Regions from separate parts of the Aquamicrobium terrae genome, predicted to be linked through region 2. Evidence: riboswitches for the same ligand, from Rfam matches in the RefSeq annotation. Region 2 holds a riboswitch; the other holds the start of a gene.
The links. Region 2 has a riboswitch for cobalamin ahead of metE (5-methyltetrahydropteroyltriglutamate--homocysteine S-methyltransferase). Riboswitches for the same ligand answer to the same signal wherever they lie in the genome.
Positions count from the first base shown of each region.

Region 1: linked by a shared signal. The riboswitch ahead of ACVCNR_RS03175 (DUF1636 family protein) and the one ahead of metE (5-methyltetrahydropteroyltriglutamate--homocysteine S-methyltransferase) in region 2 are both predicted to bind cobalamin.

Region 1 is NZ_JBRKLZ010000001.1:612,410-615,774, forward strand. Features, by position in the region: gene ACVCNR_RS03165 (NADH-quinone oxidoreductase subunit A) at 1-156, opposite strand, end outside; gene ACVCNR_RS03170 (winged helix-turn-helix domain-containing protein) at 495-1,697, shown strand; cobalamin riboswitch at 1,726-1,931, shown strand; gene ACVCNR_RS03175 (DUF1636 family protein) at 1,968-2,387, shown strand; gene cobW (cobalamin biosynthesis protein CobW) at 2,384-3,365, shown strand, end outside.
Region 2 is NZ_JBRKLZ010000001.1:2,668,609-2,671,973, reverse strand. Features, by position in the region: gene metE (5-methyltetrahydropteroyltriglutamate--homocysteine S-methyltransferase) at 1-1,107, opposite strand, end outside; cobalamin riboswitch at 1,201-1,413, opposite strand; gene ACVCNR_RS13105 (ABC transporter permease) at 1,490-2,758, opposite strand; gene ACVCNR_RS13100 (ABC transporter ATP-binding protein) at 2,767-3,365, opposite strand, start outside.

The DNA of each region.
Region 1 (3,365 bases), 2.1 Mb from region 2:
GAACGAATTGAAACCGCACTCATAGGCGGACAGCTTTTCGGGATCGGGATCGCGATAGGCCACCAGGAACGGCGCCACGATAAGCGCCAGCCCGATCACCAGTGCCACGCCGATGAAAATGACGATCGGCAGATACGAACTCAGCAATTCGTTCATGCTGCAACTTTCCGTTGGCGGCGGATCCGCCTGAAACTAGCGCAGCCGGCCCTGTTACGGAAGCGTGACAGATTTGCCCCGGAACCCGTTCGGCCCCATGCTGCAACGCGGCGAGGGTTAGCGCAGGCGGATGGACGAAGCAAGTCAAACCTTGCCCGAAACGCCGCACCCTCCACTATCTGCGACAAAACTGATCATCTTTGATTTCCTTCACTTTTTACTCCACTTTTACTCCTGACAGCGTTCCCGCCTTTTGCCTGCTAGCCTGCGGGAATCGGGCTGCCGCAAAGCCGGTCCGCTGCTAGGTTGCAAACGCATGGCAGATAGGCTGCAAACGCATGACGGAAACCATTTCGCCCACCCTGGCACGACGCATCGCACTGGCCGCCCAGGGCTTCGGCGCGCGGCGTCCGTCGCCCGGCGCCATCGACCGGCGGCACCTTTCGCGTTTCCTCGCACGCACCGGCCTTTTGCAGATCGACTCGGTCAGCGCCGTCGTGCGGGCGCATTACATGCCGCTCTATTCGCGCCTCGGGCCCTACCCGCTTTCGCTGGTCGATGACGCCGCCCGTCCGCGCCGGCGCCTGCTGTTCGAATACTGGGCGCACGAGGCCTCGTTCCTGCCTCTGGAGACATGGCCCCTGCTGCGCTGGCGCATGGAGCGCGCGGCGCGCGGCGAGGAAATGTATCGGGGGCTGGCGAAATTCGGCCGCGAGCGTTCGGACTTCATCGAGGAGATTTATCGCGAGGTGGAGACGCGCGGCCCGATCGCGGCATCCGACATGGATGGCCACAAGGGGTCCGGCGGCTGGTGGGGCTGGAGCGACGCCAAGGCCGCCTTCGAATGGCTGTTCTGGGCCGGCCGCATCACCACCGCCTTTCGCCGCGGCTTCGAGCGCGTCTACGATCTTCCCGGGCGGGTTCTGCCGCGCAACATCCTCGACCTGCCCGTTCCCGCGACGCAGGACGCCCAGCGCGAACTGTTGCGTATTTCCGCCCGCGCCCACGGCATCGCCACCGTCGCCTGCCTGCGCGACTATTTCCGCCTTTCCGCAACGGAAACCGTGCCGCGCATCGCCGAACTGGTCGAGGAAGGCGAACTGATTCCCGTGCGCATCAAGGGCTGGTCGCGGCAGGCCTATCTGCATCGGGACGCGCGCCTGCCGCGCAGGATCGACGCCCGCGCCCTGCTTGCCCCCTTCGATCCGCTGGTGTTCGAGCGCGACCGCACGGAGAACCTGTTCGGCTTCCGCTACCGCATCGAAATCTACACGCCGGCCGAGAAACGGCAGTACGGCTATTATGTCCTGCCCTTCCTGCTGGGCGACAGGATCGTCGCCCGCGTCGACCTCAGGGCAGACCGGCCGGCCAAGGTGCTACGCGTTCATGCCGCCTATGCCGAACCGCACGCCCCGGCCGAAACCGCTGCGGCGCTTTTCGATGAACTGGAACAGATGCGCGGCTGGCTGGAACTCGACCGCATCGAGGTCACGCCCGCCGGCGATCTTGGCCCGGCGCTGGCAGACATGGCCGCGTCGTAGCCGCGCGTTGACAGCGCGCCCCGCCAAAGCCTAAATCCGCCAAGACGGTCTCCACTTCCAAAGGAGGGGAGCTAAGAGGGAATGCGGTGCGGGATGTTCATCCCAACGCCGCGGCTGTCCCCGCAACTGTAGGCGGCGAGCCTTGCCAAACACCACTGGGTCGAAAAGCCCGGGAAGGCGGCGAAAAGGCGACAACCCGCGAGCCAGGAGACCTGCCGTCGACGAAACCGAGCCGAAAGCCTGGCGGGTGTCCCGGGCAAGGAGCATATTTTGGACTCAAGCCCAGCCCATCAGGCGACGCCACCCGTCAGCGACCGGGAAACCCGCGCGACGATCATCGTGTGCGTGTCCTGCCGCGACGCCAGCGGCTCGGATGCACATCCGCGCGCCGGCGAAAAGCTGGCGGAGGACACGCGCCGGGCCGCCGCCGGCGCGCCGGTCGAGATACGCACCGTAGAATGCCTCGGCAACTGCAAGCGCCGGCTCAGCGCCTCCATCCTCTCCGACGGCGCCTGGAGCTATGTGTTCGGCGACCTCGCCGAAGATTGCGGCGCCGATCTGGTCGCCGGTGCCCGCCTGCTCTCTGGAGCCGACGACGGCCTGATGCCGTGGCGCGGCCGCCCCGATTCGCTCAAGCGCGGCCTCGTCGCGCGCATTCCTCCTCTTACCATCCTGAAGGATCGACCATGACCGCAACCGCCGCCCGCGTGCCCTGCACCGTCGTCACCGGCTTCCTCGGCGCCGGCAAGACCACGCTGATCCGCAACCTGCTGGAGAACAGCAAAGGCAAGCGCCTCGCCCTCATCGTCAACGAGTTCGGCGACGTCGGCGTCGACGGCGAGATATTGAAAGGCTGCGGCATCGACGCCTGCCCGGAGGAGAACATCGTCGAGCTCGCCAATGGCTGCATCTGCTGTACCGTGGCCGACGATTTCGTGCCGGCGCTGGACCAGATCCTGTCGCGCACGCCCAGGGTCGATCATATCCTGATCGAGACTTCGGGCCTCGCCCTGCCGAAGCCGCTGGTGCAGGCGTTCCAGTGGCCGACGGTGAAAAGCCGCGTCACCGTCGATGGCGTGGTCGCCGTGGTCGATGGTCCCGCGCTTGCCGAGGGCAAGGTCGCTTCCGACATGGATGCGCTCGCCGCCCAGCGCGCCGAAGACGAGTCACTCGACCATGACGATCCGATCGAGGAGGTGTTCGAGGATCAGGTGGCCTGCGCCGATCTCATCATCCTTTCTAAGAACGATTTGCTGGACAAGGCCGCTGCCATCCGCGCCCGCAAGATCGTCGATGCCCATATCACGCCGGCCGTGAAGGTGGTCCCGTCCGAGCACGGCAAGGTCGATCCGTCGATCCTGCTCGGCCTCGGCCTCGCCGTCGAGGACGACATCGAAAACCGCAAGTCGCATCACGACGGCGCCGGCGACCATGAACACGACGACTTCGACACCTTCGTCATCGACGTCCCGTCCGTCACCGACCCCGAGGAACTGGCGCGCCGCATCGCCGCCGCCGCCGAGCAGGAGGACGTGCTGCGGGTGAAGGGGTTCGTGGAGGTTTCCGGCAAGCCGATGCGCCTGCTGGTTCAGGCTGTCGGTCCGCGCGTCAATCATTATTATGATCGCGCATGGACGGCCAATGACGACCGCCGCTCGCGGCTGGTGG
Region 2 (3,365 bases):
CTTCTGGGTGGCGAAGGCCAGCCATGATTTCAGCTCCGCATCGAGCGCGGTTTCGAGGTCCAGATCGACCGGCACATGCAGAAGCGAGCAGGAGGGCGCGATCTCGATGCGGTCGAGCGGCCAGCCGCCGACCAGCGGCTTCAGCCAGTCGAGGACGGCGGTGAGGTCGGCCCGCCAGACATTGCGGCCGTCGATCAGGCCGAGCGACAGCACCATGTGCCTGGGCGCCAGCCGGGCAATCTGCTCGAGCTGATGGGGCGCACGCACCAGATCGACATGCAGGCCGGAGACCGGCAGCGACAGGGCGAGATCCAGATTGTCGCCGAGCGCGCCGAAATAGGTGGCGAGCATGATGCCGAGCGCCGGCACCTCTTCCGCGAAATGACGATAGGCCGCTTCCAGCGCTGCCTGCTCGCGGGCGTCGAGGTCGAGCACAAGGCAAGGCTCGTCGATCTGCACCCAGTCCGCACCGGCTTCCAGCAGACGGTTCAGCAGCTCTGCATAGACCGGCAGGAGCCCCGGCAGCAGCGACAGCGGATCGAATTCCTCGCCGCCGGATTTCGCCAGCTTGAGGAAGGTGACGGGCCCGAGGATGACCGGGCGGGTGTGGATGCCGAGTTCCCTGGCTTCCAGGAAATGATCGACCGGCTTGGTGGTGGTCAGCACGAACTGCTGATCGGGCGCGAGTTCCGGCACCATGTAGTGGTAATTGGTGTCGAACCACTTGGTCATTTCCAAAGCCGACGTGCTGTGGACATGGCCCGGATGGCCGCAGCCCGCTTCTTCCTGGCTGCCGCGCGCCATGGCGAAATAGGTAGCGAGCGGCACCTCGCCGCCGGCCCAGCCATAGCGCTGCGGGATCGCGCCGACCATGACGGCCGTGTCCAGCACATGATCGTAGAGGGAGAAATCGTTGGAGGGGATGCGCGTCACGCCCTTGTCGCGCTGAAGGCGCCAGTTCTCGGCGCGCAGGCGCTTCGCCGTTTCATGCAGGGATTCGGCCGTATCCTTGCCGGACCAGTAGTTTTCAAGCGCGAATTTCAGTTCGCGGCGGCGGCCGATGCGCGGCACGCCAAGCGTTGCGACGGGAACTGTCGAGATAGCCATTCCATAAACCCCGATGGTTGGGGCGTGGTGATCGGAATAGCCGTCATCGCCTGCACAGGCAGGCGCATCGCGGCCGTCGGGACACCCCGCCCGTGGACGTTGTTCGTCATGGCAGGTCTCCTGGCTCGCGGGTCACCGCCTGCGTCCGTCTTCCCGGGACTTTCACCCCAGTGACATGGATGGACGCAAGGCTCTCCGCCTACAGTTGCGGGGGCAGCGCCGGATTTGCCTTTTCAAAAGGCACCGGCTTCCCTCTTAGCTTCGAGACACGAGATGCCCCGAAGAACCACGACGCACGCAATCTCCACCTTTCACATCTCAATGTCAATATGACATAAAGAAATCTTTATATCGTTATTTTAGTTTGCGCGATGCAAGTATGCTAGGCACGCAGGGCCTGCGCCGGGCTCTGGCGATAGGCGATCAGTGCCGGCAGAAAGGTCGCCACCGCGCAGGCGGCGAGCAGGCCGGCGAGCGTCCACAGGTCGCCAGCCTGGAACTCGACCGGCATGGCGACGCCGCTGCTGCTGGCGAGATGGCCTGATATGGCGCGGACGATGGCGTAACCGATGGCGAACCCGCAGATCACGCCGGCGGCGACGAGGACAAAAACCTCCATCCACACCATGCCCATGACCACGGGCCGCGACGCGCCGAAGGCCCGCAGCGCGCCGATCTGGCGGCGGCGTTGCAGCACATGCACGGCCACCACCATCAGGATCGCCGCACCGACCAGCGCCTGCGCGCCGGTCGCCACGAAGCCGAGCACGCGGCGGGCATCGCCCAGCGTGCCGTAGAGCCGCGTCAGCACCTCGCCGGGGAAGACGGCCAGCGTCGTTTCCGTGCGGTATTGCTGGCGCAGGTTGTAGGCGTCGGCAATGCTCTTCGGCTTCACGAGGATCGCGGGCACGCCGGGATTGTCGGCGTGCAGCAGTTCAGACTCGTCGACCGCCTGGCCGGCGAAACCTGAGCCGTGATCGTGGTCGTCGGCATGGGGGACGCTGGCAACAGCGGCCAATCCCGCGCTTTCAACGGGTCCATGGCTATGGTCGTGATCGGCATGGGTTTCCCAGACAGACTGGATCGGCACGAGGATCGCCCGGTCCCACGGCGTTCCCGTCGGCGCCATGCGGCCGACAACCCTGTATTCCACATGCGAATGCACCTCGCCGGCCTCGCCCACCGTGCCGTGGAAGGGATGGAAGCTGTCGCCGATCGAACGCGCCACCTGCGCGCCGACAACGGCGTCGCCCATATGGCTGAAACCCTCGCCTTCGGCCAATCCGCCAAGCATGCGAACCGCGTCGGCGGTCGTGCCGACGATCGGGTAACCGGCGACGAAATCGCCGAAGCCGACGGGAACCGCATTGTCCACGCGCGCATCGGCCCGCAGCGCTCCCATCGTCTCGGGCGGCAGGAGTGGCAGCGGCGCCGGCTGGAGGAAAATAGACGACAGGATGAGCTGCGTTTCCGAACCGGCCGCGCCCACCACGAGGTCGAATGCAGCGGCAGCACGCGCGCTGCCCAGCCGCAAAGCCCGCTCCTGCAAGGTGACGGACACGCCGAGCGCGGTCGCCAATGCGATCAGCAGGACAAGGATCAGCGCGCCGATCCAGTTGCGGCGCAAATCGGCAAGAATGAAATGGAACATCTATGCCCTCATTCCGCCAGCCGCCCGTTCTCCAGCCGCAGGGTACAACCCATGCGCTCGACCAGACGGGCGTCGTGGCTGGCGACGATCAGCGTGGAGCCCGCTTCCCCGGCCAGTTCCACCAGCAGGTCGGCCACGGCCGCGCCGGCCTCCGCGTCGAGGCTGGCGGTGGGCTCGTCGGCCACGATCAGGCCGGGCCTGCCGACCAGCGCGCGGGCGACGGCGACGCGCTGCATCTGGCCGCGCGACATGGTGCCGACGCGCTGGTCCGGACGCTCTATGCCGACCCGTGCCAGCAGTTCGCGCGCCCATGCCCGCGTTCCGGAGGGAAGGCGCAGGTGCGACAGGCGTTGCGGCAACAGCACGTTCGCCTCGGCTGAAAGGCCGGCGAACAGGTGAAAATCCTGCATGACGAGGCCAACATTGCGGGCCCGCCAGCGGTCGCGGCCGCCTTCGGGCAGCGCGGCGATGTTGCGGTCGTTCCAGGCGACACGTCCGGCGCCGGCGCGGTCCATGCCCGTCACGATGTTGATGAAGGTGGTCTTGCCCGAACCGGACGGACCGACGAGCGCCGCCTTCTCCCCGGCCGGAAGACTGAGCGACGGCA